One region of the Streptomyces sp. Pv4-95 genome, then DNA from elsewhere that is predicted to be linked to it. Evidence: riboswitches for the same ligand, from Rfam matches in the RefSeq annotation. Region 1 holds a riboswitch; each other region holds the start of a gene.
The links. Region 1 has a riboswitch for cyclic di-AMP ahead of QOM21_RS14730 (NlpC/P60 family protein). Riboswitches for the same ligand answer to the same signal wherever they lie in the genome.
Positions count from the first base shown of each region.

Region 2: it holds a riboswitch for cyclic di-AMP, as region 1 does, so the genes downstream of both, QOM21_RS04175 (C40 family peptidase) here and QOM21_RS14730 (NlpC/P60 family protein) in region 1, are expected to answer to the same signal.
Region 3: it holds a riboswitch for cyclic di-AMP, as region 1 does, so the genes downstream of both, QOM21_RS21860 (transglycosylase family protein) here and QOM21_RS14730 (NlpC/P60 family protein) in region 1, are expected to answer to the same signal.

Region 1 covers NZ_CP127172.1:3,358,340-3,369,275, forward strand. The annotation lists gene QOM21_RS14710 (cobalamin B12-binding domain-containing protein) at 352-810, opposite strand; gene QOM21_RS14715 (esterase/lipase family protein) at 1,194-2,093, shown strand; gene QOM21_RS14720 (peptidoglycan DD-metalloendopeptidase family protein) at 2,318-4,237, shown strand; gene pcrA (DNA helicase PcrA) at 4,310-6,793, opposite strand; cyclic di-AMP (ydaO/yuaA leader) riboswitch at 7,232-7,418, shown strand; gene QOM21_RS14730 (NlpC/P60 family protein) at 7,426-8,577, shown strand; gene QOM21_RS14735 (hypothetical protein) at 8,775-9,128, opposite strand; gene QOM21_RS14740 (NlpC/P60 family protein) at 9,489-10,565, shown strand; gene QOM21_RS14745 (alpha/beta hydrolase) at 10,580-10,936, opposite strand, start outside.
Region 2 covers NZ_CP127172.1:891,138-899,983, reverse strand. The annotation lists gene bioD (dethiobiotin synthase) at 1-313, opposite strand, end outside; gene QOM21_RS04205 (adenosylmethionine--8-amino-7-oxononanoate transaminase) at 416-1,720, opposite strand; gene bioB (biotin synthase BioB) at 1,713-2,870, opposite strand; gene QOM21_RS04195 (8-amino-7-oxononanoate synthase) at 3,016-4,245, shown strand; gene QOM21_RS04190 (ATP-binding protein) at 4,619-5,047, shown strand; gene QOM21_RS04185 (LysR family transcriptional regulator) at 5,060-5,998, opposite strand; gene QOM21_RS04180 (LysE family translocator) at 6,071-6,745, shown strand; gene QOM21_RS04175 (C40 family peptidase) at 6,814-7,287, opposite strand; cyclic di-AMP (ydaO/yuaA leader) riboswitch at 7,291-7,456, opposite strand; gene QOM21_RS04170 (hypothetical protein) at 7,858-8,166, opposite strand; gene QOM21_RS04165 (ATP-dependent Clp protease proteolytic subunit) at 8,173-8,808, opposite strand.
Region 3 covers NZ_CP127172.1:4,974,481-4,985,416, reverse strand. The annotation lists gene QOM21_RS21890 (class I SAM-dependent methyltransferase) at 1-996, opposite strand, end outside; gene QOM21_RS21885 (NAD(P)/FAD-dependent oxidoreductase) at 1,194-2,585, opposite strand; gene QOM21_RS21880 (exopolyphosphatase) at 3,147-4,088, opposite strand; gene QOM21_RS21875 (DUF501 domain-containing protein) at 4,085-4,627, opposite strand; gene QOM21_RS21870 (septum formation initiator family protein) at 4,708-5,160, opposite strand; gene eno (phosphopyruvate hydratase) at 5,299-6,585, opposite strand; gene QOM21_RS21860 (transglycosylase family protein) at 7,092-7,736, opposite strand; cyclic di-AMP (ydaO/yuaA leader) riboswitch at 7,744-7,954, opposite strand; gene QOM21_RS21855 (transglycosylase family protein) at 8,165-9,259, opposite strand; gene QOM21_RS21850 (cytochrome P450) at 9,477-10,796, opposite strand; gene QOM21_RS21845 (LysR family transcriptional regulator) at 10,932-10,936, opposite strand, start outside.

The DNA of each region.
Region 1 (10,936 bases):
GGGCGCCCGGGACGGGACGCCCAGGCCGCCGAGGGCTGACGGCAAGCCCTGAGCCCCATTAGCTAGGCCGCCATGACCGGGGCCACCGTGGCCAAGCAGCGGCCAGACCGTTCGCCGCACCGGGATCTCCGGAGTTGCGATCGGCCCGCGGGCCGAGATTCCGCGCCTGCGGGCCGAGATCCCGCGCCCGGCGGCTGAGCTGGAGTGCCCTGTCGCGGATCCGGGATCCGGAACCGCACCGCACCGCCATCCCGGACGCCGCCCTCCGCCCACAGCCCCAAACGCCACTTCCGCCCGCAGCCCCGACTTCGACTCCGCCCGCAGGAACGCCGTCGCCCCGCGCAGCCTCGGTCAGACCGCCAGCGACCGGACGTTCGCGTTGACCCACTCCACGATGGAGGCGGTCGTCGCGCCCGGGGTGAAGATTTCCGCGACGCCCTGTTCCTTCAGCGGCGCGATGTCCGCCTCGGGGATGATGCCGCCCCCGAAGACCTTGATGTCGGCCGCGTCGCGCTCCTCCAGCAGGGCGATCACCTTCGCGAAGAGGGTGTTGTGGGCGCCCGAGAGGATGGACAGCCCGATCGCGTCGGCGTCCTCCTGGATTGCGGTGTCGACGATCTGCTCAGGGGTCTGGTGCAGACCGGTGTAGATGACCTCCATACCGGCGTCGCGCAGCGCCCGCGCGATGACCTTGGCACCCCGGTCGTGGCCGTCCAGTCCCGGCTTGGCCACCACCACCCGGATCGGACCCGACCGGCCCGTCGCGCTCGGGCTCTCCGACTGCGCTCCGTCTTGCCGCGCCACACCCATCACTGCCTCCAAGCCATGCACGGCATGCGCTGTAGCGATGCCGCCGAGCCGACAATCGATCGCGCGACCGCGATCCGGCGGCCACGAGTGTGAACGAACGTTATCGCCAGCATCCCGTACCCAGCTGTTTCGTGACATGCAGGGAGGGGGAAATCACACATGGGACACGTTCGCCAAGCGTCGCGTCCCGCGTGTCGCACCGTCGCGGCCCAGCGGCGGAGGCCGTCGCGCGGGCCGGGCGCAAGGGGAGCCGCAGCCGGGCCTCCACGCCGCAGGGCGCGCGCCAAGGCCGGAGCAGCACGCTCCAGGCCGCCGTCTACGGCTTCCCACGAGGGCGACCGGGAGTCAGAGACGCCTCCCGGACGCCGTTCGGGAGGTCCGCCATGCCGGCCATGCCCCTTCTCTCCGCAGCCGCTCTTCTCGCGCACCTCCGCTTCGCGCCGCTCGAACGCACGCGCACGCTCTCCACGCGCGTCTCCTCGCTGCTCCCGCTCAGCATGTTCATGGACCTCGCGGTCCTCGCGGGCCATCTGATCCTCTACCCGACGGGCATCTCCCAGGAGCAGCCCGCACCGCACCACGCACCCCGCCGCGCGGGGCAGGACACCGACGCCGACGCGCCCGCGGTGCTCCCGACGGAAGGGCGCGCCCATCCGCCCGTCCTGATGCTGCACGGCTTCATCGACAACCGCTCCGTCTTCGTGCTGCTGCGCCGCTCACTGCGGCGGCACGGCTGGCGCCATGTCGAGGCGCTCAACTACTCCCCGCTGACCTGCGATCTCCGAAAGGCCGCCGATCTGCTGGGCAAGCATGTGGAAGAGGTGTGCCTGCGGACCGGGCACACCCGAGTGGACATCGTCGGCCACAGTCTCGGCGGGCTGATCGCGCGATATTACGTACAGCGACTGGGCGGTGACTCCAGGGTGCGTACGGTCATCACTCTCGGTACGCCGCACTCCGGCACGAGCGTCGCGCCGCTGATGTCGGCGCACCCCGTCATTCGGCAGATGCGGCCGGATTCCGATGTGATCGCCGAGCTGGCACTTCCGGCCCCGCATTGCCGGACGCATTTCGTCGCGTTCTGGAGCGAGGACGACCACGTGATGGCGCCGCCCCGGACGGCCTGCGTCGAACACCCTGATTTGAGTGCGTACAACGTGCATGTCACCGGTGTCGGACATCTCGCGCTACCGGTCAACGGCACGGTCGCGGCGGGCATCCGCGAGGCACTCACCTCGGTCGAGGAGGCGGAAGGGACAGGACGGGCCTTTTCGGTGGCTTGAACCGATCCCTCACCGCGTCGCATTGGCCCCGCATTCGCGCGGCGATCACGGCTCGACATCGAACAAACGTCGAACGTGGCGCCAATATCTCGCATGTGGATTGGCGAAAGGCGGCCAAATGCCCGGTCTCGTCGAGGCTGAAACCTGTGGAAGATTGTCGCCGTCGCGTACCGCCGGGTACAGTCGCCGCTAATTCTCCTGCTGCCGAGGCGAAAGAGAAGTTGGTGAACGACCGTCACCCATCGGGGGCTCCGCTTCCGACAGGCCCCGCTTCCGACGCCTCGCATGCGCACTATCCGGGCTACGACGTCTACGCCCCGCAGCACTCCCAGGATGCCGTGGCCGAGTACGGCGGCGGCGACCCGCTCTTCGGTTCGCTTCCCGGCTCGTACGAAACGGGCCAGTACGACACCGGCGCGTATGCCACGGACCCTTATGCCACGGGCACTTACGACACCGGTGTGTACGACACCGGCGCCTATGGGCAGGCCGGTTACGGCCAGGGCGGGTACGACGCCACCGGCCATCCCGACGCCTTCGTCCCGGGCCAGTACGACGCCGGCGGCCACGAGACCGGCGCCTACGACATCGGCTCCTACGCCGCCTACGGCACGCAGCAGCCGGCCGCGGAACACGACCCGTACGCACACACCGCCTACGGGGCTCCCGCGTACGACACCGCCGCGCACGGCCTGGCCGGGCAGGACACCGGAGCGTACGGCCACCCCGGCTACGACACCGGCTACGGGGTCCCCGCGCAGTCCGACGGCGGATGGGACGCGGGCAACTACGCCACCGGCGGCTACGACAGCGGGAGTTACCCCACCAACGGCTACGACCCCGCCGGGTACCACGCCGACGCGCTCCAGGAGACCGGCAGCTTCGACGCCACCGCCGTCTGGTCGACCGAGGACCAGGGCCTGATCGCGAGCATCCCGGCCCAGGCAGGGCCCCCGCCGAACGACACCGGCCAGTGGGACACCACCGTCTGGGGCGAGGCGACGGGCTACGGCACCGGCCAGTTCGAGGCCACCCAGTTCGAGGCCGGGCAGACCGGGACCGGGCAGTACGACTCCGATCCGTACGCGACCGGCCAGTTCGAGACGACGTCCCACGAGGGCGCCCTTTACGGGGCGGCCCCCGACGCCGCCCCCGGGCACGACGCTCTCGGGCACGACGCCTTCGGGCAGGACCCCTTTGGGCAGGACGCGACCCCGGAAAGCGCGGGTCACGAGTTCGCCGGGCAGGCGCACGAGACGTACGAGTCGGAGGACGGTGCCCACACCGCGTCGACTCCCGTGTCCGAGGAGGCCGCGGCCGTCGCCGACGCGATGACGCAGGCCATGCCGGTCACTCCGCCGGTCGCCACTCGCGTCGTCGGCCGGGAGGCCGGCAAGTCGGTCCGCGGCCGTGGCCGCCGGCGGCCGGTGAAGCGGTCGGCGCTGCTGACCGTCGCCGTCCCCTCGGTCGCCGCCATGGGGGTGTGCGCCGTGGCCGCCGCGTCCGTCAGCGGTTTCACGGGCGACGACAAGGAAGAGGCGACCGCGCAGGCCGCGCCGGACACCGGCGGCATCAAACCGGCCCTCGCCAACAGCAAGCTCGACACCCAGCTCGAAGGGCTCAGCAGGGGCGCCGACGACTTCCGCGACCGGGCCAGCCGTACCCAGGAGCGGATCGACCTCAAGGAGCGCCAGGCGCTGGAGCGCAAGCGCGCCGCGGAGGAGGCGGCCCGCAAGGAGGCCGCCCGTCCCAAGTTCCTGCTGCCGGTCAAGCAGCACGGACTGAGCGCGCTCTACGGCCAGGCCGGCGTCAACTGGATGTCCGTGCACAGCGGCATCGACTTCCCGGTCAGCTACGGCACCTCCGTCATGGCCGCGACCGACGGCACCGTCCGCACCCAGTGGAACTCCGCGTACGGCAACATGGCGATCGTGACGGCACCCGACGGCACCGAGACCTGGTACTGCCACCTCAGCAGCACCAAGATCCGCTCCGGTTCGGTCAAGGCCGGTGACCAGATCGCCTACTCGGGCAACTCCGGCAACTCCACCGGGCCGCATCTGCACTTCGAGGTGCGCCCCGGCGGCGGCGAGGCGGTCGACCCGCTGCCGTGGCTGCGCAGCCACGGCCTCGACCCCAACTGACCGGATCCCGGCCCGTCGAAGGGGCCGAGGGCGATGCCCCCGGCCCGACGACTCCGCCGTCCCCCGCGCCGGCTACAGCTTCTGCACCGGCGCGTACCGCAGCAGCAGCCGCTTCGGCTTCTCGCCGCCGAAATCGATCGTCGCCTCGGCGTTGTCGCCGCTGCCCTTGACGCCCACGACCGTGCCGAGCCCGAAGCTGTCGTGGGTGACGCGGTCGCCGATGGTCAGCGCGACGACCGTGCGGTCCTTCGACCGGCGGGTCGCGAAGCCGCTCGGGCCCTTCGCCCGCGCCGACGACGACAGCGCGGAGCCGATGCCGCTCCCGAAGCCGCCGCCCGACGAGAGTCCGCCCATGGAAGCGGACGGCGTCGCGGGCCCGGTCCGCTTCCATTCGACGTGGTCGTCCGGGATCTCCTCCAGGAAGCGGGAGGCGGGGTTGTACGACGGCTGGCCCCAGGCGCTGCGCATCGTCGAGCGGGTGAGGTAGAGCCGCTCACGGGCGCGGGTGATGCCCACGTACGCCAGCCGGCGCTCCTCCTCCAGCTCCTTGGTCTGGCCCAGCGAGCGCATGTGCGGGAAGACGCCGTCCTCCATGCCGGTGAGGAAGACCACCGGGAATTCCAGGCCCTTGGCGGTGTGCAGGGTCATGAGGGTGATGACGCCGCTGCCGTCCTCGTCCTCGTCCGGGATCTGGTCGGAGTCGGCGACCAGCGCGACCTGCTCCAGGAAGTCGGAGAGGGTGCCGGGGTTCTCCTCGCCGCGGTCCTGCTCGAACTCCAGGGCCACCGCGGCGAGTTCCTGGAGGTTCTCGATCCGGGTCTCGTCCTGCGGGTCGGTGGAGGCCTGGAGTTCGGCGAGGTAGCCCGTGCGCTCCAGGACGGCCTCCAGGACGGTCGCCGGGCCCGCACCGGACTCGACGATGGTGCGCAGCTCCTCCATGAGGACGTTGAACCGCCGGACGGCGTTGGCGGAGCGGGCGGCCATGCCGTACGCCTCGTCGACCCGGCGCAGCGCCTGCGGGAAGGTGATCTTCTCGCGCAGGGACAGGGCGTCGATCATCGCCTCGGCGCGGTCGCCGATGCCGCGCTTGGGGACGTTCAGAATGCGGCGCAGCGGGACGGTGTCCTCGGGGTTGGCGAGCACCCGCAGATACGCGAGGACGTCGCGGACCTCCTTGCGCTCGTAGAAGCGCACGCCGCCGACGACCTTGTAGGGCAGCCCCACCCGGATGAAGATCTCTTCGAAGACACGGGACTGGGCGTTGGTGCGGTAGAAGACCGCGACGTCGCCGGCCTTGGCGTCGCCCGCGTCGGTGAGCCGGTCGATCTCGTCGGCGACGAACTGGGCCTCGTCGTGCTCGGTGTCGGCGACATAGCCGGTGATCTTGGGGCCGGCTCCGGCGTCCGTCCAGAGGTTCTTGGGACGGCGGTTCTCGTTGCGCTCGATGACGGCGTTGGCGGCGCTGAGGATCGTCTGGCTGGAGCGGTAGTTCTGCTCCAGCAGGATCGTCGTGGCGTCCGGGTAGTCCTCCTCGAACTGGAGGATGTTGCGGATCGTGGCGCCGCGGAAGGCGTAGATGGACTGGTCGGCGTCGCCGACGACGCACAGCTCGCCGGCTTCCTCCGCGGGGCCGACCAGTTCGCGTACGAGGGTGTACTGGGCGTGGTTGGTGTCCTGGTACTCGTCGACGAGCACGTGCCGGAAGCGGCGGCGGTAGTGGTCGGCGACATCCGGGAAGGCCTGGAGGAGATTGACCGTCGTCATGATGATGTCGTCGAAGTCGAGGGCGTTGGCCTCGCGCAGGCGTGCTTGGTACATCGAGTACGCCTCGGCGACGGACTTCTCGAAACCGTCGGCGGCCTGCTGGGCGAAGGTCTCCTCGTCGACGAGCTCGTTCTTGAGGTTGGAGACCTTGGCGCTGAAGGACTTGGGCGGGAAGCGCTTGGGGTCGAGATCGAGGTCCCGGCACACCAGCGCCATCAGCCGCTTGGAGTCGGCCGCGTCGTAGATCGAGAAGGAGGACGTGAAGCCCAGCTTCTTGCTCTCCCGGCGCAGGATGCGGACGCAGGCGCTGTGGAAGGTGGAGACCCACATCGCGTGGGCGCGCGGGCCGACCAGTTCCTCGACGCGCTCCTTCATCTCGCCCGCGGCCTTGTTGGTGAAGGTGATGGCGAGGATCTGACCAGGGTGCACACCGCGGGCGCCGAGCAGATGCGCGATGCGGTGCGTCAGGACGCGGGTCTTGCCGGAACCCGCGCCCGCGACGATCAGCAGCGGCCCGCCGGTGTGCGCCACGGCGGCCTTCTGCTGTTCGTTGAGCCCCTCCAGGAGGGCGTCCGGATCGACCGCGGGGCGGGCGGCGCCGTCGCGGTAGTAGCGGTCGCGCCCCGGGCCGATGGCGTGCGGGATCCCGCCGGGCACGTCGAAGCGGCCACCGAACAGGTCGGCGGGGATCTCCTCCTGTGCGGGACCGTCCTCGTCCTCGGGAGGCGGCGGGGGCTCCTCGCCCTTCGGGCCGAGGTCCGCCAGGAAGCTGTCGTCAAAGAGGCTGCTCATCGCCCACCGAGTCTAGGCGGCCCCACTGACAGCCCGCCCCGGAGTATCGGATAGTGGGTCCGAATCGGCCGGAGTGGCGCCGGAGGAGACCGGGGAGCGGCTGAACGGGAGCCGTCCAGGGTGTCGTGCAGGGGGCCGGCGGGGCCGCGGGGAGTCGAAATCGGGAGCCGGCGGGCGACGAGGGCGACGCCGGTCGTCGACGCGGGGCGCCTCGGCCCACTTCGTCACCGTCGTGCACCGGATCGTCACACCCCGGAGCCGTGGCGCGGGCCCCCGCCACCACCACGAACCCGACATCTGCCGCAAGTACGCCTGGCACACATTCAGGTCACGAAAAGGTTTCGGGCAAATCGAACATCAGCCTTCACAGGAGCCACACGAGTTGGCTACCGTGCTCGCTCGGGCAGCCCGCATCCCCGCAGACGACAGCGTCAGCACGGGCCGCCTCCGCCGAGTCCGGCCCTGCCACGAAGGCACCCGGAGCCGGGGACCCACCAGCACCACCGGGGTGAATCGATCGGCGCGGCCGCCGGAGGCGGACGCGACGACCGTAGGGCAAGCCTTCCGTCAGCGACACCCGCCCGAACCCGACAGCTAACCCGGTAGGCGGTCCACGGAAGGAGTCGCCGGCCTTGGCGTCGCATCGCAAGCCGCGCACCCGCGTGCTCAGTTCGCCCGGAAGCCGCCGCACGGCGGCCGGGCTCACCACCGCCGCCCTCGCCTCGGTCACGCTGCTCTCGCAGTCCGCCGACGCGGCGCCCCGGGCGCCCAAGCCCACCATCGAAGAGGTCAAGCAGAAGGTCGACGGCCTCTACCGCCAGGCCGAGGTCGCCACCCAGAAGTACAACGCCGCCAAGGAGAAGGCGGAGGGGCAGCGCGAAACCGTCGACAAGCTCCTGGACGCCGCCGCCAAGCGCGCGGAGCGGATGAACGAGTCCCGGCGCACGCTGGGCACGTTCGCGTCGGCCCAGTACCGCACCGGCGGCATGAACCCGACCGCGCAGCTGATGCTCGCGAAGGACCCGCAGCAGTTCGTCGACCGCAGCCACCTCATGGAGCGGCTGACCGGCCGGCAGAAGCAGGCGGTCACCGACTACCAGGAGCAGCAGGCCGAGGCCACCCGGCAGCGCGCGGAGGCGACCCGCAGTCTGGAGCGGCTGCAGGAGTCCCAGACGTCACTGAAGGAGTCCAAGCAGTCGGTCCAGGGCAAGCTGGCCGAGGCCCGGCAGCTGCTGTCCCGGCTGACCGCCCAGGAGAAGGCGCGGCTGGCCGAGCTGGAGCGCAAGCGGGAGGCCGCGGCCCAGCGCAAGGCCGAGGAGCTGGCGCGCAAGCAGGCGGAAGAGGAGCGCCGGCAGCGCGAGGAGCAGAAGCAGCCCGGCGACGGCGCCTCGGACGGCTCGACCGGCGGCGGCAGCGACACCGGCGGTTCGTACTCGACCAAGGCCGACAAGGCGCTCGCCTTCGCCCGCGCGCAGATGGGCAAGCCGTACGTCTGGGGCGCGACCGGCCCCACGTCCTACGACTGCTCGGGGCTGACCCAGGCGGCATGGAAGGCGGCCGGGGTCGACCTGCCGCGCACGACCTGGGACCAGGTGAAGGTGGGCGAGCGGGTGGCCACCAAGGACCTTCAGCCCGGTGACCTGGTGTTCTTCTACGACGACATCAGCCACGTCGGGATGTACATAGGCGGCGGCAAGATGATCCACGCACCGAAGCCGGGCGCCAACGTCCGCGAGGAGTCGATCTACTACATGCCCATCTACGGGAGCGTCCGCCCGGCATAGCGCCGGCGCCGCTCCGCCAAGGCCACCCCCCACGGCCACCCCCCACATGCCACCGCGCGGTCACCGCCCCGGAAGTCCGAACCGGACTCCGGAGGTGGGGACCGCGCGGTGAGCCGTCTGCAGGGCCTTCCGCAAGGCCGTCCGCAGGGCCTCGTCCGGACGACGCCGTGAGCGCGCGAGCGGTGTACCGGGCCGGATCAGGTCCAGAGCACCGCGATGAAGATGTTGGCGACCGTGAGCAGGCCGACCGCGCCGAACAGCGGCTTGGCGACCGTCTCCTCGTCCCGCTTGACGTAGACCAGCGCCAGGATCACCACCAGGACGGCCATCTTGATGCCGATCTTGATGTTGTTGAGTTCCTGGTCCTGCGCCTGGTTCAGGCCGACCAGCACGATGCCGGTCACCAGCATCGTCAGCGCGCCGTGCAGCATGGCCGGCACGAACCGGGCCCCGCCTGCGCTCATCGCCTTCATCTGGGTCAGGAAGCCGCCCAGCAGGGAGGCGATGCCGATGATGTGCAGGCCGACGAAGATATTGATTACTACGTCCATAGTGCTGGATCGTATCCGCCGCATAGCACGGGCCTTCGGGCAGGGCACCCCCGATCGCCGCATCGGTCAGGGCAGGCAGGGAGCCGACCGCGGCCCCGGCGACCGCGCGGTCAGCTACGGACAATCGGCGGTCGAAAGTGAGCAATGCCGGGCAAGCGGGCTCGCCCCGGGGAGACGCAGGTTTAGCGTCCTCCTCCAGGCGGTCGACTCCCCGCTGTCGCCGGTCTCCGCCCCGGCGACGCGTCGACCGCCCCGCCGGAAGGAATGGCGGCGGCCCGCTCCCCCTCTTCACGGGCCGCCGCCGGACCCACCGGACCCCGCCCGGACCACCCGGGCCACGCACGGCCCGAAGGGAAGGAAGTGACGGCCACAGTGGCGTCGCACCGCAGGACCAGGCACCACCCGCTCGCCCTCACCGGCGGCACGGCGCGCGGTGCGCGCACCGCCCGTACGGCCGCCGTTCTGGCCCTCGCGGGAGCCGCCACCGCCACCGCCTTCGACGGCACCGTCCAGGCCGCACCCGAACTCACCCCCGCCCAGGTGCAGGACCGGGTCGACACGCTGTACCAGGAGGCAGAGGTGGCGACGCAGAAGTACAACGGCGCCAAGGAGCAGGCCGACACCGCGCGCGAGGAACTGAGCCGACTCCAGGACGAGGCCGCGCGCAGGACGTTGAAGCTGAACTCCGCGAAGGCCGGCCTGGGATCCATGGCCGCCGGCCAGTACCGCTCCGGCGGGGTCGACCCCACCGTCCGCCTGCTGCTGTCCGCGGACCCCCAGCGCTACCTCGACGGCGCCACCGTCCTGGAGCGCGCGGGCAGCCACCAGGCGAACGCGGTGGCCGGTTACGCGCGCCGGCTCGGCAGTATCCGGCAGGTCCGAGAGCGGGCGGAGGAGACCGCGGAACGGCTGGCGGACACCGAGGCCGCGCTGAAGAAGCACCGGGTGACGGTGGTGCGGAAGCTGGACTCCGCGGAGCGGCTGCTCGACCGGCTGACCGACGAGCAGCGGCAGGGTATGGGGAACGAGGACGCCGCCGGCGGGAGCGACGCCGCCTCAGGTGGGGAGGAGGCGGCCCAGGCGCCCAACCCCCGTGCGGCGCAAGCTGTTTCGTATGCCTACGCCGCGCTGGGCAAGCCTTACGTCTGGGGCGCGACCGGCCCCTCCGCGTACGACTGCTCGGGCCTGACACAGGCCGCTTGGCAGGCCGGCGGGATCTCCCTGCCCCGTACGACCTACACCCAGATCAACGCGGGATCCCGCATCGACAGATCCCAACTCGCCCCTGGCGACCTGGTGTTCTTCTACGCCGGGATCAGCCACGTCGGCCTCTACATCGGCGACGGGAAGATGATCCACGCCCCGCATCCGGGTGCGCCGGTGCGCATCGCACCGATCGACCAGATGCCGTTCGCGGGGGCCTCCCGCCCTGCCTGACCCGCATGTTGGGGTCAAGGGCTGAGGGTGCCGTTCGACGCCGTGATCTGGCGGCCCAACCACGCGAAGGTGACCGGCACCTGCTGCTTCCACACCGCCGTGGAGTGCCCGCCCGCGCCCGCCGGGATCTGCTGGACGGTCACCGTCGTCGGCTTCCTCGCGATCTGCCGCAGCCCGAGGCCCGCCTGGTAGCCGTCGCCCGACGCGCCCGAGATGTACAGGGCCGTACGCGGCGGCTTACCCGCCGCGTTGGCCGCGCTCAGGATGTTCATCGGGTTGGATTCCACGCGCAGCTTCGGGTCCTTGCCGGCCAGCGAATCGCGCTCGATCGCCGGGTCGTTGTAGCCGGACATGGCGACCGCGGCGCGGTA
Region 2 (8,846 bases), 2.5 Mb from region 1:
GGTCGTGCGAGGCGTCGAGCTTGGCCGCGGCCTCCGCGATGTCGTGCGGCAGCACCGGCGGCAGGCCCGCCCGGCGTGCGGCGGTCGCGGGCGCCAACGGCTCCGGGTAACGGGCGAGTTCGGCGGTGGTGACCGGACCGGCCAGCCGCTGGACCTCCGCCGCGTCGCCCGGCTCCCGCGCACCGACCCCGGTCTGCGCCGGCTTGAGCACCGCGACCGAACGGCCCCGGGCGAGCGCCGCCGCGGCGATGGCGGCCGTGGCGACGGTCTTGCCGATCTCCGTGCCCGTGCCCGTCACGAACAGCACCGACATGGTGTGCCTCCGAACTCCGCGCCCGATACGGCGCGTCAAAAGATGTGGACCTGTGATGGTGAAGGGGGCGGACCGGACCGGCCCGCCCCGGACACTCCGTGCTCAGCCCTCGCGGGCGGCGGCGCACACCGCGGCGCAGATGCGTGCCACGTCGTGGTCGCCGGTGATGTACGGCGGCATGGTGTACAGCAGATCCCGGAACGGGCGCAGCCAGACGCCCTCCCGGACCGCCGCCCGGGTCGCGGCCGCCATGTCGACCTCGTGGTCCAGCTGGACCACGCCGATCGCGCCGAGCACACGGACGTCGCGTACGCCGGGGAGGTCCCGCGCGGCGGCAAGGCCGGTCCGCAGACCGCCCTCGATCCGCTTGACCTCCTGCGCCCAGTCCTGGGACAGGAGCAGATCGATCGAGGCGTCGGCCACGGCCGCGGCGAGCGGATTGCCCATGAAGGTGGGCCCGTGCGCCAGCACCGGCAGCTCACCCCGCGAGATGCCGTCCGCGACGGCCGCGGTGCACAGCGTCGCCGCCAGCGTGAGATAACCGCCGGTCAGGGCCTTGCCCAGGCACATGACGTCGGGTGCGACGCCGGCGTGTTCGGCGGCGAACAGCGCGCCGGTGCGGCCGAACCCGGTCGCGATCTCGTCGAAGACGAGCAGCACGCCGTGGTCGTCGCACGCCTCCCGCAGTACCCGCAGATACGCGGGGGAGTGGAAGGACATACCGCCCGCGCCCTGCACCACGGGCTCGACGATCACCGCGGCCAGCTCCTCGGCGTGCCGGGCGACCAGCTCGCGCAGGTGCGCCGCATACGCTTCGTCGGGCGCGGCGTCGAAGCCGGCCGGCGGCGCGTCCGCGAAGATCTGGCGCGGCAGCACCCCCTGCCACAGCTCGTGCATCCCGCCCTCGGGGTCGCAGACCGACATCGGCTGCCAGGTGTCGCCGTGGTAGCCGCCCCGCCAGGTCAACAGCCGCTGCTTGCGCGGCTGTCCCAGCGAGCGCCAGTACTGCAGGCACATCTTGACGGCGACCTCGACCGACACCGAACCGGAGTCGGCGAGGAAGACGTGCTGGAGCGGCTCGGGGGTGATGTCGACCAGGCGCTTCGCCAGCCGTACGGCGGGCTCGTGGGTGAGCCCGCCGAACATCACATGGCTCATCCGGTCCAGCTGGCCGCGCGCGGCGTCGTTGAGCACCGGGTGGTTGTAGCCGTGCACCGCCGACCACCAGGACGACATGCCGTCCACCAACTCGGTGCTGCCCTCGACCGGTTGGGCCAGCCGCAGGCGTACGCCGGACGCCGACTCGACCAGCAGCGGTTCGGCGCGGCCGGGCATCGGCCCGTACGGATGCCAGACATGCTGCCGGTCGAGCGCGAGCAGTGCGTCGGGAGTGAGCGGCTCAGGCATTGGGCGGGAGGTCGGTGCCGGCGCCGCGGCGGCGCACCGAGACCAGGTCCCGGCGGGTCTCGTCGACGGGCGCGGGCACGGTCGCGGTGGCTTCGGCGGCCGGGATGTCCTGGCCGGCCTCGGCCGGGGCCTCCGCCTCGGCGCACGTGCGGTGCTCCGGCAGGGTGGTGGTGTCCGTTCCCTCGACCTCGAAACCGGCGTCCGCGATCATCGCGAGGTCGTCCTTGCCGGCCTGGCCCTCGCTGGTCAGGTAGTCGCCGAGGAAGATGGAGTTGACCAGGTGCAGGGCGAGCGGCTGCATGCTGCGGAGGTGCACCTCGCGTCCGCCGGCCAGGCGTACCTCGACGTCCGGGCAGACGAACCGGACCATCGCGAGGATGCGCAGCGCGCGCTGGGGGGTGAGGTTCCACTCCTTGGCGAGCGGGGTGCCCTCGAACGGGATCAGGAAGTTGACGGGCACCGAGTCGGGGTCGAGGTCACGCAGCGCGTAGACGACATCGACGAGGTCGGCGTCGCTCTCGCCCATCCCGGCGATCAGCCCGGAGCACGCCGACATGCCGGCCGCCTGGGCCTGCTGGACGGTGGAGACCCGGTCGGAGAAGTCGTGAGTGGTGCAGATGTCGCCGTATGTGGCTTCCGAGGTATTGAGGTTGTGGTTGTACGCGTCCGCGCCCGCGTCGCGCAGCCGGCCGGCCTGGCCGTCGGAGAGCAGCCCGAGACAGGCGCACACCTCGACGCCCTCGTTCTGCTCCTTGATGGCCGAGATGGTCTCCGAGACGCGGTCGACGTCCTTGTCGGTGGGCCCGCGGCCACTGGCCACCAGGCACACCCGCTTGGCGCCGCCGGCCACCCCGGCGGCGGCCGCCTTGGAGGCGTCGTCGGGCTTGAGCCAGGTGTACTTGAGGATCTCGGCCTTGGAGCCCAGGCGCTGCGAGCAGTACGAGCAGTCCTCGGGGCACAGGCCCGACTTGAGGTTGACGAGGTAGTTGAGCTTGACCCGCCGCCCGAACCACTGGCGGCGAACCTTCCCGGCCGCGGCCACCACATCGAGCAGTTCGTCATCGGAGGTCGCCAGCACGGCGAGTGCCTCTTCGCGGGTCGGCAACTCGCGCCGCAGTCCCTTGTCCACCAGTGTGTTCAGCAGGTCCATGGCGTTGATCCTGACGTACGCCACCGCCCCCGGCCAAGGAGGATTCCCACAACGAGGGCCGATCGGGGTGTGTGTATCGCCACACCGTGTGCGGGCGGAACGACCGCTAACGTCTATCGACAGCCGACAATCGAGAAGGACGACGATGCCGCAGGATTCCGCGCCGCCGCTGCCGCGCCACACCGCGCCGGCCGCACCCGCCGAAGTGTTGTCCGTCCCGGACCCGCGGCCGGCGGGCGACGCGACCTTCGACTGGATCGACGCGGCGCGCGACGAACGCCGGCGCGCCGGGCTCGTCCGCACCCTGCGGCCCCGCCCCGCCGACTCCCCGCTGCTCGACCTGGCGAGCAACGACTACCTCGGGCTCGCCCGGCACCCCGAGATCACGGACGGCGCCGCCCGCGCGGCGCGGCTCTGGGGCGCCGGCGCCACCGGCTCCCGACTGGTCACCGGCAGCACCGAGCTGCACGCCCGACTGGAGAGGGAACTCGCCGATTTCTGCGGGTTCGAGGCGGCCCTGGTCCTTTCCTCCGGTTACGCCGCGAACCTCGCCGCCGTCACCGCCCTCAGCGGCCCCGGCGCCCTGCTCGTCTCCGACGCCGGCAATCACGCCTCTCTCATCGACGGCTGCCGGCTCTCCCGCGCCCGCACCACCGTCGTCCCGCACGCCGATCCGCAGGCCGTTCGGGCCGCCCTGGCCGGCCACGACGGCAGGGCCCTGGCGATCACCGACTCGGTGTTCTCCGTCGACGGCGACGCCGCACCGCTGCCGGGGCTCGCGGAGGCATGCCGGACGTACGGCGCCGGTCTTCTCGTCGACGACGCGCACGGACTGGGAGTGCTGGGCGAGGGCGGCCGGGGCGCGGCGGCCGCCGCCGGGCTCGCGGGCGACGCCGATGTGGTCGCCACGGTGACGCTCTCCAAGTCGCTCGGCTCCCAGGGCGGCGCGGTCCTCGGCCCCGCCCGGGTCATCGAGCATCTGGTCAACACCGCCCGGTCGTTCATCTTCGACACCGGACTGGCACCGGCGGCAGTCGGCGGCGCCCTCGCCGCACTGCAGCTGCTGCGCCGCGAGCCGGGCCGCGCCGCCCGCGCCGGGCAGGTCGCCGCGGAGCTGCACGGACGGCTCACCGCGGCCGGGCTCGCGGCCGTACGGCCGGACGCCGCGGTGGTCTCCGTACGGGCTCCTTCGCCGGAACTGGCGGTCCGGTGGGCGGCGGACTGCCGCGCGGCCGGACTCGCGGTCGGCTGCTTCCGCCCGCCGTCCGTGCCCGACGGGATCTCCCGCCTCCGGCTCACCGCCCGTGGCGACCTGACGGACGCACAGATCACCAGGGCGGTCGACACGATCGTGGCGACCGCTCCGGTCGCCTGAGCGAGGACCGGGCCCGAAGCGCCGTGGCGAGGTGAACCGCCCCACGGTGCCACCTTCCCCCGCGCGGCGGTCCGGCGTGCGAGCGCGGCGGGTGCTGCCGGCTCCGTCGCTGGTCGGCGACCGCCCGGGGGGGGGCGGAAGAGGGTGTGCTGAAGCCCCGTCATGTCGCTCAAATACGTTCTCACTTAGCAGAGTTCACTGCTTCGAGCGACAGATATATCCAGATCTTGGTGGATCGCCCACTGCACCCCATGGCGGATGGCAGGCTGTCGCAAGCAGCAGCCCGAGGCCCATCGGTATCCCGGTGGGCATCCCGGCTCCCCGGCCGGTGCGCCGGAGCCGGGCCTCGGTGGGAAGAAGGACGGCGTCGCGCATGGCAGACCACCAGGAATCCTCACTGACCCTGCCGAGCGACCCGGCCTCGGTCACCGCCGCCCGCGGATTCGTCCTGGAAGTGCTCGCCGGATGGGGAGTCCCCGCCGACGCGGTGATCGCCGACTCCGTCCGCCTGATCGTCTCCGAACTGGCGACCAACGCCGTTCAGCACACCTTCGGCCAGTCGCCGACGTTCACCGTCGAGATGCGGCTGGACCGCGACGAACGACTGCGCGTCGGTGTCACCGACAGTCATCCTCGCCGGCCGCGCCGTCTGCCGGCCGCGGTACAGCAGGACAACGGCCGCGGCTTGGTCATCATCCGCTACCTCGCCGCGGAGGCGGGCGGCAGGCTCACGGTCGTGCCCACCGAATCCGGCGGCAAGACCGTGTGGATCAGCATGCCGTGGACGGTCGCCGTCGCCTGAGGAGCCATCCCCTCAGGACGGCGGCGCGGCCTGCGCGGGAGCCCCCGAATGCCGGGTGAAGGCCCCGCGCAGCAACGCCCGCAGGGTGTCCGCGGCCGGTGCGCCGCCGCCGGTCCGGTAGGCCGCCGAGATCGTGCGCCGCAGGTCGGCGGGCTCCAGCCGGCGGACCCCCAGCGGAGTCACCGAACCGGCCGCCATCATCTCCGGCACCACCGCGACCCCCAGGCCCGCGCTCACCAGCGCGCACACCACCGCATAGCTGGGCGACTCGCAGCGCACCGCGACGCTCGCCCCGGCCGCCAACAGAGCCGCCTCGACCCCGCGCCGGTTGGGGTTGGCCGGCGCCATGCTGACCAGCGGCTGCCCGGCCAGCTCGGCCAGCGGCAGCCGCCCGGTGGCGGACGACAGCGCATGGCCGGGCGCGGTGACGAGCACCAGCTCCTCGGTCAGCAGCGGCTCCAGGCTCACGCCGTCCGGCGCCGGCATCGGATCGCCCGGCACATACGCGTGCGTCAGCGCCAGATCCACCTCGCCGAGCGCCACCGCCGCCATCCCCTGGGGCGGCAGATACTCCGTGACGCTCAGCTCCACATCGGGGTGGGCGCGCCGGAAGGAGCTGAGCGCGGGCGGCAGCAGATGCGTGCCCGCCGTCATGAACGTGCCGATCCGCAGTCGGCCGCCGGAAAGCCCCGTCAGCCGGGCCAGCTCGTGCCGCGCCAGATCCAGCTCGTCGAGCACCCGCCGGGCCCGTACGAGCAGCAGCTCGCCGGCCGCGGTCAGCCGCGCCCCGCGGTGGTGGCGCACCAGCAGCGCCGCACCCGCCTCCCGCTCCAGCTTGGCGAGCTGCTGGGAGAGAGCGGGCGCGGTGTAGCCGAGGCGGGCGGCCGCCCCGGTGATCGAACCGGCTTCCGCCACCGCCACCAGCGCGGCCAGCCGCGTCGGGTCGTACATAAAGAACCTCTTAAGGCAGGCAGAGAAGATTGCCAATACCTATTAAAGGCCCGGACGGGTGAAGCTGGCACCATGGACGGACAGCTGATCACCTTCACCGGCGTCGCCGCGGGCATGGTCGCCATGCCGGGCGCGGACTTCGCGGTCGTGGTGCGCAACGCACTCGCCTCGCGCCGGGCGGGGGTGGCGACCGCGGTCGGAGTCGCGGGCGGGCTGCTGGTGCACACCACGCTCGCGGTGGCCGGACTCGCGGCGGTGCTCGTCGCCGTTCCCGCGCTCTTCGAGTCCGTTCAGCTCCTCGGCGGCGGCTACCTGCTCTATCTGGGTGCCCGCGCGCTCGTGGCGGCCTTCCGCCGTCCCGCCGGGGCAGGCGAGGCGGGCGCTTCGGCGGACCCGGCTGCGACCGAGGAGGCAGCCCGGGGCACGGCTGCCCGCCCCGGCACCGTGCGCAGCCTGCGCCAGGGCTTCCTGACGAACGCCCTCAATCCGAAGGCGCCCGTGCTGTTCCTCAGCCTGCTCCCGCAGTTCGTTCCCGCGGGCGAACCGGCCCTGCCCCGCACCCTGCTGCTCGCGACCATGGTCGTCGGCCTCGCGCTGGTGTGGTTCCCGGCCGTGGCACTGCTCGTCGACCGCCTCGGCAGCTGGCTGCGCCGTCCGCGGGTGACGCGCGCCCTGGAGGTCGCCACGGGAGCGCTGCTGACCGCGTTGGGCGGCATCCTGCTCGTCGAGGTGGCGCTGGCCGCCTGACGGCGCATCAGCCGATCACCTGCCCGTCGGCCATCGACAGTTGACCCTCTGTCGTGTATCGGCCGAGGTCAGCCCACCCGCCCATACCGGACGGCGCGGCTCCAGATCTTCTCCAGCCGTACCACGGCCCCTGCCTTGGGGGCGTGCCAGATCCTGCCGCGGCCCGCGTAGATGCCGACGTGGTAGATGCCCCGTGAGGAGTGGAAGAAGACCAGGTCACCGGTTCTGCGGACGCCCGCGGGGACCCGCTCGGTGTGGCGGTACTGCTCCGCGGCGGTACGGGGCAGGGCCTTGCCCGCACGCTTGAACGAATAGCGCGTCAGGCCCGAGCAGTCGAAGCGGTAGGGACCTTGAGCGCCGTACTGGTAGGGGGACCCCTGCTTCGAGGCGGCGACGCGCAACGCTTTTGTGGAGCGTTGCGCGGCCGCGGCGTCCTCGGCCGCTCCTGGTACCAGCGTCGTTCCTCCGACGGTGATCAGAGCAAGGGCGCAGATGATGCCGGCACGTACCGGCAGGTTCGATCCATTCCTGCGCATGTTCATGCGCAACCCTTCGTCAGCCGCCTGCGAAGGAAGACCTGTCGGGTTCGGGCAGGCGAAGATGCCCGGCCGTGCGTACGGCTTCACCCCAAGGGATCCGCGGCCGTGATGGCCGGGACCCCGTCGTGCTCGGGTCCTCCGCTCCTGCCGATCCAAGCAGCGTCGACCGGACATCCGGACGGCGGCAGGATTAGGCGCCCGCCCGAACCGCCCCGTCACTGTGGCGGGGTCTTGTCGTCGAAGGGATCGTCACGCATCCACCGGCAGAATTCCGAGTTGAAAATGCCGTATGTGACATTCGCCACATACCGGCTAAATGGTTATTTAGGTGTGTTTGTCGGGAGTGTCGTGGCGGCCGGCAGGGGCGGGACCAGGGGAAAGCGCCGAGCGCCGCTGCAAGGAGGCGGTGCCCGGCGCAATTCGTCGCCTCCCCGCGAGAGGTGTCGACGCTGAGCCGTACGTGCGAGCCGAGACCGGCACGTGTCGCGCCGACGGCGTCCTGCACACGTCACAGGAGGGCCCGGCCGTCGTCGGAGGGGGGAGCTGCGAACGCCGGAAGAGGGGCCGTTCGCGTCAAGAAGGGGGTGGCGGCGGCACGGTGACGAGTCGTGCGCGTCGCTCGCCGTCCAGGACGCGCAGCGCCCGGGTGAGCGTCTCCTGATGCAGTTCGCTCTCCCCGCGCTGGTGCATCAGGGTGAGCGCGTCCCGCAGTTCGGCGCTCTTGCCGACCAGCGCCTGGGCGGCGCGCAGGCCGCTGTAGGTGGAGTCGCCGCGCGCCGGGTTGATGCGGCCCAGCAGGTCCACGACCTCCAGGTACCGGTCGATCAGTTCACCCTCGGCCCGTGTCAGCGCGGGCAGTGGAGGGAGTTCGGGTGGGAGCACGACCGCTCACCGTGCGCCGAGAGGGGCGGACGACTGCTTGCGGTTGCGGGTGAGGGCGTCGATCAGGCCGTATTCCACGGCGGCCGGGGCGTCGAAGATCTTGTCGCGTTCGATGTCCGCGGCGATCCGCGTCCGCGGCTGCCCGGTGTGCCGCGCCAGCATCTCCTCCAGCAGGTCGCGGGTGCGCAGCAGTTCATCCGCCTGGATCCGGAGGTCGGTCGCCTGCCCCTGGACCGGCTCGCTGAACGCCGGCTGATGGATCAGCACCCGGGCGCCGGGCAGCGCCAGACGCTTGCCGGGGGCGCCGGCGGCAAGCAATACCGCGGCGGCGGAGGCGGCCTGCCCCAGGCACACGGTCTCGATGTCGCAGGAGACGAACTGCATCGTGTCGTAGATGGCGGTCATCGCGGTGAAGGAGCCGCCGGGGGAGTTGATGTAGAGCGAGATGTCCTGCTCCGGCGCGGCGTGTTCGAGATGCATCAACTGCGCCATGACGTCGTTGGCGGAGGCGTCGTCGACCGGAGTGCCCAGGAAGACGATGCGTTCGTCGAGCAGCTTGGAGTACGGGTCGAGGGTGCGGGTTCCGGCGGAGGTGCGTTCGGTGAACTCCGGAAGGACATAGCGGGCCGTCGGTCGCAGCATGTCTGCTCCTTCTCTTCCGTAAAAAATGTACAGGATGT
Region 3 (10,936 bases), 1.6 Mb from region 1:
GACATAGCGGTCGATGAACTCATCGACGTGGTAGGCCTCTTCGTCGGTGATCGGTCGGCGGGCGATCTGGTGGTTGAGCAGCCGCCCGCCGGGCTTGAGGAGGGCGTACAGGGCGCGGGCGTACTCGGCGTACAGGGTCCGGCCGACGTGCTCGGCCATCCCGATCGAGGAGATCGCGTCGAACGGCTCGTCGTGGATCTCGCGGTAGTCCTGCACCCGGATCTCGATGCGGTCGGCGAGCCCGGCCTCGGCGATCCGCTTGCGGGCGAAGACCGCCTGCTCCTCGGAGAGGGTGATGCCGACCGCCCGTACGCCGTACTCGCGCGCGGCGTGCAGCACCATCGAGCCCCAGCCGCAGCCCACGTCGAGCAGCCGCTGCCCCTCCTTGAGCCCGAGCTTGCGGCAGACCAGGTCGAGCTTGTCGCGCTGGGCTTCCTCCAGGGTGGCGCCGGCGTCGGCGGCCGGCCAGTAGGCGCAGGAGTAGACCATGGACGGGCCGAGCACCAGGGCGTAGAAGTCGTTGCCGACGTCGTAGTGGTGGCTGATGGCTTCCTTGTCGCGCAGCAGGGTGTGCAGCGGCCCGCGGCGGTTCCTGGCCTCTTCGGCCGGCGGGGCGGGCGGTATCGGGAGGCCGACCAGCGACAGCAACTCCCGGCCGGCGGCGCGGACCTCCGGGCGGGCGAGGGTGCGCAGGGCGGCGGCGCGGCGCGGTTCGGGGGCGGCGGTGCCGCGCTCCCAGATCAGTTCGGCGAGCAGGTCGAGCGCCGTGTAGAGGTCGCCCTCGATGTCGACGTCACCGGCCACCCAGGCGCGGGCCAGGCCGAGTTCGCCCGGCTTGAACAGGAGGCGGCGCAGTGCGCGGCGGTTGCGGATGACGAGTGTGGGTGCCCCCGGCGGGCCGGACTCGCTGCGATCCCAGGCGCGGATGCGGACCGGGAGGGGAACTCCCAGCACCTCCTCGGCGAGCTTGGTGAGCCGTCCAGCGGCTTCTGCCATGTCGCACACCTCCGTGTTGACGAGCCGGGCGAAGAAGTTTCACCCACCACGTAAACGCCAATGGGGCGCCGGTGTAGTCCCGTTCTACGTAAGGGAACAGCAAAACGCCCGTGTCCCGCCAGAGCGGACACGCCGAAGGGCGTCCGCCCCACGGATGGCGGACGCCCTTCGGGCTGGTCGGAGTACCGACCGGAGGTTCAGGAAGCCTTGGCCTTCGGCTTGTCGCCGGAGGTGGCCGGGGCCGCCGGTGCGGGGGCCGGCTTGGCCGCCTCGTAGAACTCCTCGCGGGGGTTCTCCATGGCGCCGAGCGAGACGACCTCGCGCTTGAGGAACATGGCAAGGGTCCAGTCGGCGAAGACGCGGATCTTGCGGTTGAACGTCGGCATCGCCATGCCGTGGTACGCGCGGTGCATGTACCAGGCGAGACGGCCCTTGAGCTTGATCTTCATCTTGCCCATGACGATCATCGCGACGCCCTTGTGCAGGCCGAGACCGGCGACCGCACCCTTGTTGGCGTGGCTGTACTCCTTCTGCGGGAAGCCCCGCATGCCGGAGACCACGTTGTCGCCGAGGACCTTGGACTGCCGCAGCGCGTGCTGGGCGTTCGGCGGGCACCAGGCGTTCTCGTTGCCCGCCTTGCGGCCGACGAGGTCGGGCACCTGGGCGTTGTCGCCCGCGGCCCAGATGTAGTCCGTGCCCTGCACCTGCAGGGTGGCCTGGGTGTCGACGTGGCCACGGGGGCCGAGCGGCAGACCGAAGCGGGACAGGGCCGGGTTCGGCTTGACGCCCGCGGTCCACACGATGGTGTTGGAGTCGACCTCGAGGCCGTTGTTCAGGACGACATGACCGTCGACGCAGGAGTCCATGCCGGTCTTGAGGTAGACCTCGACGCCGCGGCCTTCGAGGTGCTCCTTGCCGTAGGCACCGAGCTTCGGGCCGACCTCGGGGAGGATCTTGTCGGCGACGTCGACCAGCAGGAAGCGCATGTCCTCGCGCTTGACGTTGCTGTAGTACTTCGCGGCGTCGCGGGCCATGTCCTCGACCTCGCCGATGGTCTCCGCACCCGCGAAGCCACCGCCCACGAAGACGAAGGTCAGCGCCTTGCGGCGGACGTCCTCGTCGGTCGTGGAGTCGGCCTTGTCCAGCTGCTCCAGGACGTGGTTGCGCAGGCCGATGGCCTCTTCCACGCCCTTCATGCCGATGCCGTTCTCGGCCAGGCCGGGGATCGGGAAGGTGCGGGAGACCGCGCCCATCGCGATGACCAGGTAGTCGAAGGGCAGCTCGTACGCCTCGCCGACCAGCGGGGCGATCGAGGCGACCTTGCGGTCCTGATCGATGGTGGTGACCCGGCCGGTGAGAACCTCCGCCTTGGGCAGCACGCGTCGTAGCGGAACCACGACGTGGCGGGGAGAGATGCTGCCGGCCGCAGCTTCAGGGAGGAAGGGCTGGTACGTCATGTACGAGCGCGGGTCGACGACCGTGACGGTCGCCTCGCCGTACCGCATCTTCTTGAGGATGCGACGTGCCGCGTACAGGCCTACGTACCCACCGCCTACAACGAGGATCCGGGGACGCTCCGTGGTGCTCATGCAATCGAGTATCCACCCCCACATGGGGGGTCGCTCGTGAGCCCCTTCACAAGCAGTGCAGAGGTGTCTGCTACACTCCGCCGGCTTCGTGACCGACGCCATAGCGCGACCGGGGAACCACCGTGTAGGGCGAAGCGTTGGAGACCCCTGTTGATCAGGGATTGTGAGGCGCCGGGCGCCTGAACCACCCGCCGCGGCCGGATACTTGTAACACCCCTGAAATCGCGCATTCTTCGGGTCGTCGAGGCTCGGAGCCTTCGAATGCGGCCGTTACGGCCACCTTGTTCGCCCATCGAGCGCCTTTTTCATGTGAAGGATTTCACGAACTTTCTCCGACGACCCGCGCGGAGACCCCCTCGAAGCCCCCTTCGCGACGCTCAGACGCGACACCACCCGCTCAAACGACGGGATTTCGAGGCCGGTGCCTTGCTTTCCACGCCCTCGCGCACTCATGACCGCCGAGCCGTCGCGCGCCCCGGTGCCCAGGGGTGGCGTGAGCGCCCGCCTCACGCGACGGCCCCGGCAGCCGTGGCTGCCGGGGCCGTACACGTGGAAGAGCGCTCAGGCGGCGCTCCAGGCGATTCCGTCCAGGATGTCGTGCTCGCTGACGACGACCTCTTCCGCGCCCACCCGCTCCATGATCGACAGCAGCACGAGCGCGCCCGCGGCGATCACATCGACCCGGCCGGGGTGCATGACCGGGCTCGCCGCACGCTCGGCGTGGGTGGACGTCAGCAGATCCCCGGTGATCTCCCGGACCTTGGCCAGCGGGATCCGGGCGTGGTGGATCGCCTCGGAGTCGTAGTGGTCCAGCCCCAGGGCGATGGCGGCGACCGTGGTCACGGAGCCGGCCAGGCCGACGAGCGTCGTGGCCTCGCGCAGCGGCACCGTCTCCTCGGCCCGGTCCAGCGCCGCGGCGATGTCGGTCTTCATGGCGGCGATATCGCCGGGGGACGGCGGGTCGCTGATCTCGCCGTCCCGCAGGAGGTGCCGCTCGGTCATCCGCACACAGCCGACGTCCACCGACCGCGCGGCACGCACCGAATCGGAGCCGAGCACGAACTCGGTCGAGCCGCCGCCGATGTCCACCACCAGATAGGGCGGTTCGACGTCGGCACGGCCCGCGAGCTCCTTGGTGGCGCCGTTGAAGGAGAACTCCGCCTCCTGGTCGCCGGTGATCACCTCGGGCTCCACGCCCAGGATGTCGACCACGCCGCGGACGAAGTCCGCACGGTTCTCGGCGTCCCGCGAGGCGGAGGTCGCCACGAACCGGAGCTGCTCGGCCCCCAGGCCCTTGATCACCGCGGCGTACTCGCGGCACGCCGCGAAGGTGCGCTCCAGCGCCTCGGGCGCGAGCCGCCCGGTGCGGTCCACGCCCTGGCCCAGCCGGACGATCTGCATCCGGCGGTCCAGGTCCTTCAGCTCGCCCGTCGCCGGATCGACGTCCGCGACCAGCAGCCGGATGGAGTTCGTACCGCAGTCGATGGCGGCGACCCGCTTCATTCGGCATCTCCTTCGGGGGTGTCCTGGCACGGCGACACGCACGGCCCCTTCGCCCACCACTCCGGCAGCATCGCGATGGCCTCGTCACCGAGCGGGTTGACGCCCGGCCCGGCCGCGAGCGAGTGGCCGACCAGGACGTGCAGGCACTTGACCCGGTCGGGCATACCGCCCGCGCTCGGGAAGCCCTGGAGCACCTCGATGGCGTCCCGGCGCCGGATGTAGTCCTCGTGTGCCGCCCGGTAGGCGGCGGCCAGCTCCGGGTCGCTCGCCAGCCGTTCGGTCATCTCCTTCATCACGCCGTTGGCCTCCAGCGTGCCGATCGCGGAGGCCGCACGCGGGCAGGTGAGGTAGTACAGCGTGGGGAAGGGGGTGCCGTCCTCCAGGCGCGGCGCCGTCTCGACGACATCCGGCTGGCCGCAGGGGCAGCGGTGCGCGATGGCGCGCAGCCCGCGCGGCGGGCGGCCCAACTGCTCCTTGAAGGCGGCGATGTCCTCGGCGGTGGGCTCGGTGGGCTCGGTCTGGGGCGGGGCGGTGTCCATGTGCGCTTTCGGTGAGGTCGGTGGTGCGGGGGACGTGACGGGCCGGACGGAACGAGGCGGACTGGGGCGGTGCGGCGGCGCTACCGCCGGTCGGCGGAGTCGACGCCGTCCCACAGATTCTCGTACCAGGGGCGCTGTGCGGCTGCCGGCGCCTTGCGCACCGCACCGGTGCGGGGGCCGTCCTGGACGATATATCCGGTCTCACCCGGCGCGATGTAGTGCAGATGCCGGCGGGCCTGCTGCCGGACGTACTCCGGGTCCTGCCAGCGGGCCTTCTCGTCGCGCAGCCGGTTCAGCTCCCGGCCGGCCTCCTGCGCCTTGCGGCGCTGGTCGGCGATGTCCGAACGCTGGGAGACGTACTGCCTTATGGGGTAGGCGAGGGCGACGACCAACGAGCACATCACCAGGGCGAGCAGGGCGGCGCGGCCGGTGAGGCGGTTGCGGCGGGGCGGCCGGGCGCGGTAGACCCGGGCGGCGGCCTGCTCGCCGAGCGCCTTGAGTCGGGTCGCGGTCGAGAACCGGTCCGCGGACACATCGCCTCCCCTTGATCACCGGACGGTGCACACTACGCGCCGGCTCCGCCGCCCTGCGGGCGTCGCAAGCAAAGCCGTCCCCGGCAACGGTACGGGACCGTTGCCGGGGACGCTTCGAAGTGGTGCGCTGCGCTCGCGTCAGTTGGCGGTGCGGAACCGCGGGAAGGCGGAGCGGCCGGCGTAGACGGCGGCGTCGTCGAGGATCTCCTCGATGCGCAGCAGCTGGTTGTACTTGGCGACGCGCTCGGAGCGGGCCGGGGCACCGGTCTTGATCTGGCCGCAGTTGGTGGCGACGGCCAGGTCGGCGATGGTGACGTCCTCGGTCTCGCCGGAGCGGTGCGACATCATGCACTTGAAGCCGTTGCGCTGGGCCAGCTCGACGGCGTCCAGGGTCTCGGTCAGCGAGCCGATCTGGTTGACCTTCACCAGCAGCGCGTTGGCGGAGTTCTCCTCGATGCCGCGGGCCAGGCGCTCGGGGTTGGTGACGAACAGGTCGTCGCCGACGAGCTGCACCTTGGAGCCGAGCTTCTCGGTGATGACGTTCCAGCCGGCCCAGTCGTCCTCGAACAGCGGGTCCTCGATGGAGACGAGCGGGTAGTCCGCCACGAGCCCCTCGTAGTACTCCGTCATCTCGGCGGCCGAGCGCTCCTTGCCCTCGAACTGGTAGACGCCGTCCTTGTAGAACTCGGAGGCGGCGACGTCGAGCGCCAGGGCGATGTCCTGGCCGGGGGCGTAACCGGCTTCCTTGATGGCTTCCAGGATGAGGTCGAGGGCCTCGCGGTTGGAGCCGAGGTTCGGGGCGAAGCCGCCCTCGTCGCCGAGACCGGTGGCCAGACCCTTGGTCTTCAGGACCTTCTTGAGGGTGTGGTAGACCTCGGCGCCCCAGCGCAGCGCCTCGGAGAAGGACTCCGCGCCGATCGGGGCGATCATGAACTCCTGGATGTCCACGTTGGAGTCGGCGTGCGACCCACCGTTGAGGATGTTCATCATCGGGACGGGCAGGACGTGCGCGTTCGGGCCACCGAGGTAGCGGAACAGCGGGAGGTCGCTGGCCTCGGAGGCGGCGTGCGCGACGGCGAGGGAGACGCCGAGGATGGCGTTGGCGCCGAGGGAGCCCTTGTTGTCCGTGGCGTCCAGGTCGAACATCGCCTGGTCGATCAGCCGCTGCTCGGTCGCGTCGTAGCCGACGAGCTCCGGGCCGATCTGCTCGATGACGGCCAGGACGGCCTTCTCCACGCCCTTGCCCATGTAGCGGCTCGGGTCGCCGTCACGGAGCTCGATGGCCTCGAAGGCACCGGTCGAGGCGCCGGACGGAACGGCGGCACGGCCCGTGCTGCCGTCGTCGAGGCCGACCTCGACCTCGACCGTGGGATTACCTCGCGAGTCGAGAATTTCGCGGGCTACGACGACGTCGATGGACGGCACGTTGTCTCCTTCATGGGTGTCTGGAGTTCTGCAGCACGAGCCTAACGGCCTTGGGCGCATCCGTTCGCCCTCGGCCCGCTCAGTGGGACGAAAAGAGGCCCAAAAGCCCAGCTCATGGGAGGTTTCGCCACATTGTTCGCCGAGCGGGAAAAGTTGCCTGACGATGCTGGTCAAGACCGCCTGCCGGGGACGGGTGCGCACCCTCTTCCGCGACGCGAAATCCGGGCCGCCGACATGGAGAAGCCCCGCCGCGGCGCGATGGGGGATGGCGCGCCGCCGCGGGGCGGTCTCCTGCACGAGCGGGTGGAGCGGAGGGCAGACGCGATGGACGCGATGGTCACGGGGGACGGCGTGGGGAGAGCGGTCCGTCCCCGGTTCGTTCACACCGGCTGCCCGGCCCCGGACCCCTCAGCCGGGGCGGGCGGATCGTGCGTACCGCCGTACGCACGGACCACCCGGCCGGCCGGAGACGGTGAGGTCCTCGGCGCCCCTGTGCAGGGGTCGGCTCAGACGTCGAGCTTCTGGCCGGGGATGATCAGGTTCGGGTTGCCGCCGATGACGGACTTGTTGTCCGAGTAGAGCGCCTTCCAGGTGGTGCCGTGCGCCTTGGCGATCTTGGCGAGGGTGTCGCCCGCCTTGACGGTGTAGTTGCCGGAGGCGTTGGACTTCGGGGCCGGCTTCGACTTCTCGGGCGCGGGGGCCGGCGCAGGCTTCTCGGCCTTCTCGCCGGTGTTGCCCTGCGGGGCGTCGCCGGAGGTGTCGAGGTCGGGGGAGGGGCCACCGGCGGTCAGGTTGCCGGCGCCGGCGCAGGACCAGGCACCCGGGCCCTGGATGGCGAGCAGCTTCTCGGCGGCGGCTATCTGCTGGCTCTTGGTGGCCAGGTCGGCGCGCGCGGCGTACTGGGTGCCACCGGCGGCGGCCCAGCTGGAGTTGGAGAACTGCAGGCCGCCGTAGTAGCCGTTGCCGGTGTTGATCGACCAGTTGCCACCGGACTCGCACTGGGCGACGGCGTCCCAGGTCTCGACGGACGCGGCGGAGGCGGAGGAGGCGCCCATGAGCGGGACGGCCACGGCAGCACCGGCGACACCGGCGAGGGTGGCGACGCGGACGGCCTTGGAGGGACGACGGTGCTTGCCCTTGTTGTTCAGCATGGTTCGTTCGTTTCCTCACCGACGCCTGCGAGGTGAGCTGTCGGGTTCGGGCCATGTGAGTTGCCCGGCCGCGTGTACATGACATGCGACTTCACCCCAAGCCGGTTGACCCGCTTTCACGGGTGGGGCCGGCGCTTACCTTGGGTCCCCCGCTCCTGCCTTCGGCGCTTGCGCGTCGACCGCCTTCGACCACCGGCAGGATTCGGCGTGTGATCGAAGGGCCCGCTTTGGCGAGCGGTCCTGACCGTAAGCAGTAACCCCCTTGGTGTTCAAACCCCACCATCTGAACCAAGTTGACCGTTTTTGATCATAGGGTGCACCCATTTCTGCAGGTGGACCCAGGTTTGGGAACGGCGCGGGAGCTGGACGCCGCACCCCGGAACGAGAGCCTTGTCTCACTTTCCCAAAAGGGGGCGAAGGTGAGCGAACTACCCTTCGATGTGCCCGAGATCGAGGATCTGCCCCGGCTTGATCAGGTCGGCGTCGGCGCCGACGACGCCCTCGTTGCGGTCGTAGAGGGCGGGCCACCCACCGGGCACCTCACGGGCCTCCGCGATGGCTGACAGGCTGTCACCGGCGCGCACGGTGTAGTCGCCGCCGGCCGGACCGGTCTGATGCGCGTCACCGTCACGGGAGGCGTGCCGGCCCGACGAGCGGCCGCTGTCGTCCGCCTCGTCCGCGCCCTCACCGCTCTCCTCGGCGCCGCCGCGGTGCCTGCCCGTGCCGGGCGTCCCATCCGCCGTGGAGTCGCCGCCCGCGGACGCGTCATCCGGCGCGCCCGTCCCGTCGGTGCGGCTGCCGCCCTCGTCCCGGCCGTCGGCACGGGAGGGGTCATCGCCACGGGAGGAGTCGTCGCGCCGGTCGTCCGCCGTCGGGGAGCCGGAGTCGGACGGATCGGAATCCGCGGGCCCGGACTGCTCGGCGGGATCCGACGCGTCAGGGGAGGGCGTCGCGTCGGACGGCTCGTCGCCTTCCGACGGGCCGGAGGAGTCGGAGGAGCCCGAGGAGTCCGAGGAGTCCGAGGAGTCCGAGGAGTCCGACGGGTCCGACGGGTCCGAGGAGTCGGACGGGCCGGAGCCGTCGGAGGGGTCCAGGAGGTCCGGGTCGAGGAGGCTCACGCCGCCCGGGTCGACCTCGGGCGAGGAGCCGTCCGCGGTCAGCCCGGCGTTCACCGCACAGCTGGGCCAGGCGTCGGGCCCGCGGTCGTCCAGGATCGCCTCGGCCACGGATATCTGCTGGGAGCGGCTGGCGAGGTCGGGGCGGGAGGCGTAGTCCGCGCCGCCGTACTCGTCCCACATGTCCTGGGTCAGCTGCAGGCCGCCGTAGAAGCCGTTGCCCGAGGCCGCGCTCCACATCCCGCCGCTCTCGCACTGCGCGACGCGGTCCCACGTCGCGGTGTCGGCGGCGTGTGCGCCACTCGCGCCGAGCAGCGGCAGGGCGATGCCGGCGCCGGTGACCCCCGCCGTGACAAAGATGGCCGGTGCTTGACGGGGGCGCCTGTGTCGGCCGTTCCCGGAACGCATGCGGTTGCCTTTCGCGCGGCGGTGGAGTTGTCCGATCGCCGGCCGCGTCCGGCGCACCAATACATCCGGTGCACCAGGTTTGACTTCCGCCGATCGGGTGAAGCTCTTCGGTTCGGTCGAAAGGTAGCCGGGGTCACGGGTAGTCACAAGCCGGTGTAGTGGAGATCACGTAAAGGTCACACAGGTGACGGAGCGTCAATTCCGGACCCGTCCCCGGTCAGGGCCGCGGAGGCGTGAACTCCACCGGAAGCGACCGCAGTCCGCGCATGATGAGACCGCCGCGCCAGCGCAAATCATCAGGTTCCGCCGCAAGGCGGATGTCCGGCAGCCGGGTCAGCAGCGTCGCGAGGGCGGTCTGCCCTTCGAGCCGGGCCAGCGGGGCGCCCAGGCAGTAGTGGATGCCGTGCCCGTATCCCAGGTGCTGATTGTCGCGCCGGGTGAGGTCGAGGGTGTCCGGTTCGGGGAACCGCTCCGGGTCGCGATCCGCCGCGGCCAGCACCACCAGGACGGGGTCGCCCTCGGCGATGCGCTGCCCGCCCAGCGTCAGCTCCTGCGTCGCGAACCGCCACGTCGCCAGCTCGACCGGGCCGTCGTAGCGCAGCAGCTCCTCGATGCCGGTGGCGAGCAGCTCGGTGTCCCCCGCCTCCATCGACTTCTGCAGCAGTTCGCGCTGCGCGGGGTTGCGCAGCAGCGCGTAGGTGCCGTTGCCGATGAGGTTGACGGTGGTCTCGAAGCCGGCGAAGAGCAGGATGAAGGCCATCGCCGCGACCTCGTTCTCGCTGAGGTGCTCACCGTGGTCGGAGGCCCGGATCAGGCCGGAGATCAGGTCCTCGTCCGCCTCGTCGCCCAGGGACTCGCGCTTGCGGTGGATCAGTTCGGCGAGGTAGCCGCGCATCTTCTTCACCGACCTGGCGACCCCGCCGCGCGGTCCGCCGCCGTGCCGGATCATCATCCCGGCCCAGTCCCGGAAGTCGTCCTGGTCCTCGCGCGGGACGCCGAGCAGATCGCAGATCGCGTAGATGGGGAGCGGGAAGGCGAACTCGTGGATGAGGTCCGCCGCTCCGGTCTCCGCGTCCGGCTGCTTGGCGATCATGTCGTCGATGAGGGAGTCGGTCAGCTCCTGCACCCGGGGGGCGAAGGCCGCGACCCGGCGCGGGGTGAACGCCTTCGCCACCAGGCGGCGGAGCCGGGTGTGGTCCGGGGGGTCGATGTTGAGCAGATGCGTCATCAGGTTGGCGCTGCGCTCGCCCGGGATGCCGACCTTGCCCTTGCCGTGCGCGGCCTCGCTGTGATGCCGGGGGTTCTTGGAGAGCCGGGCGTCGGCGAGGGCCTGCCGCGCGTCGGTGTAGCGGGTCACCAGCCAGGCATCGACGCCGCTGGGCAGTGCGGTCCTGTGCACCGGCGCGTGGGTGCGCAGCCAGGCGTACGCGGGGTACGGGTCGGAGGCGAACTCCCAGGTGAACAGCTCGGGGGCGGGCGGAGCCGCGGAGCCTGCCGGGCAGCTCGCGGGGGCGTCGGCGGGGGTGGCGTCGGGCATGTCGTGCACCCACCGACCGTAACCGGTGGGCGTGCACCGGCGCGCCCGCGGAGTCACGGCCTGCGCCCGGGGTGCGCGGGGACCGGCACGGGCGCACCGCGCTCCGCCGTGCGCGACCGGCGCCCGCCCGGTGGGCTACC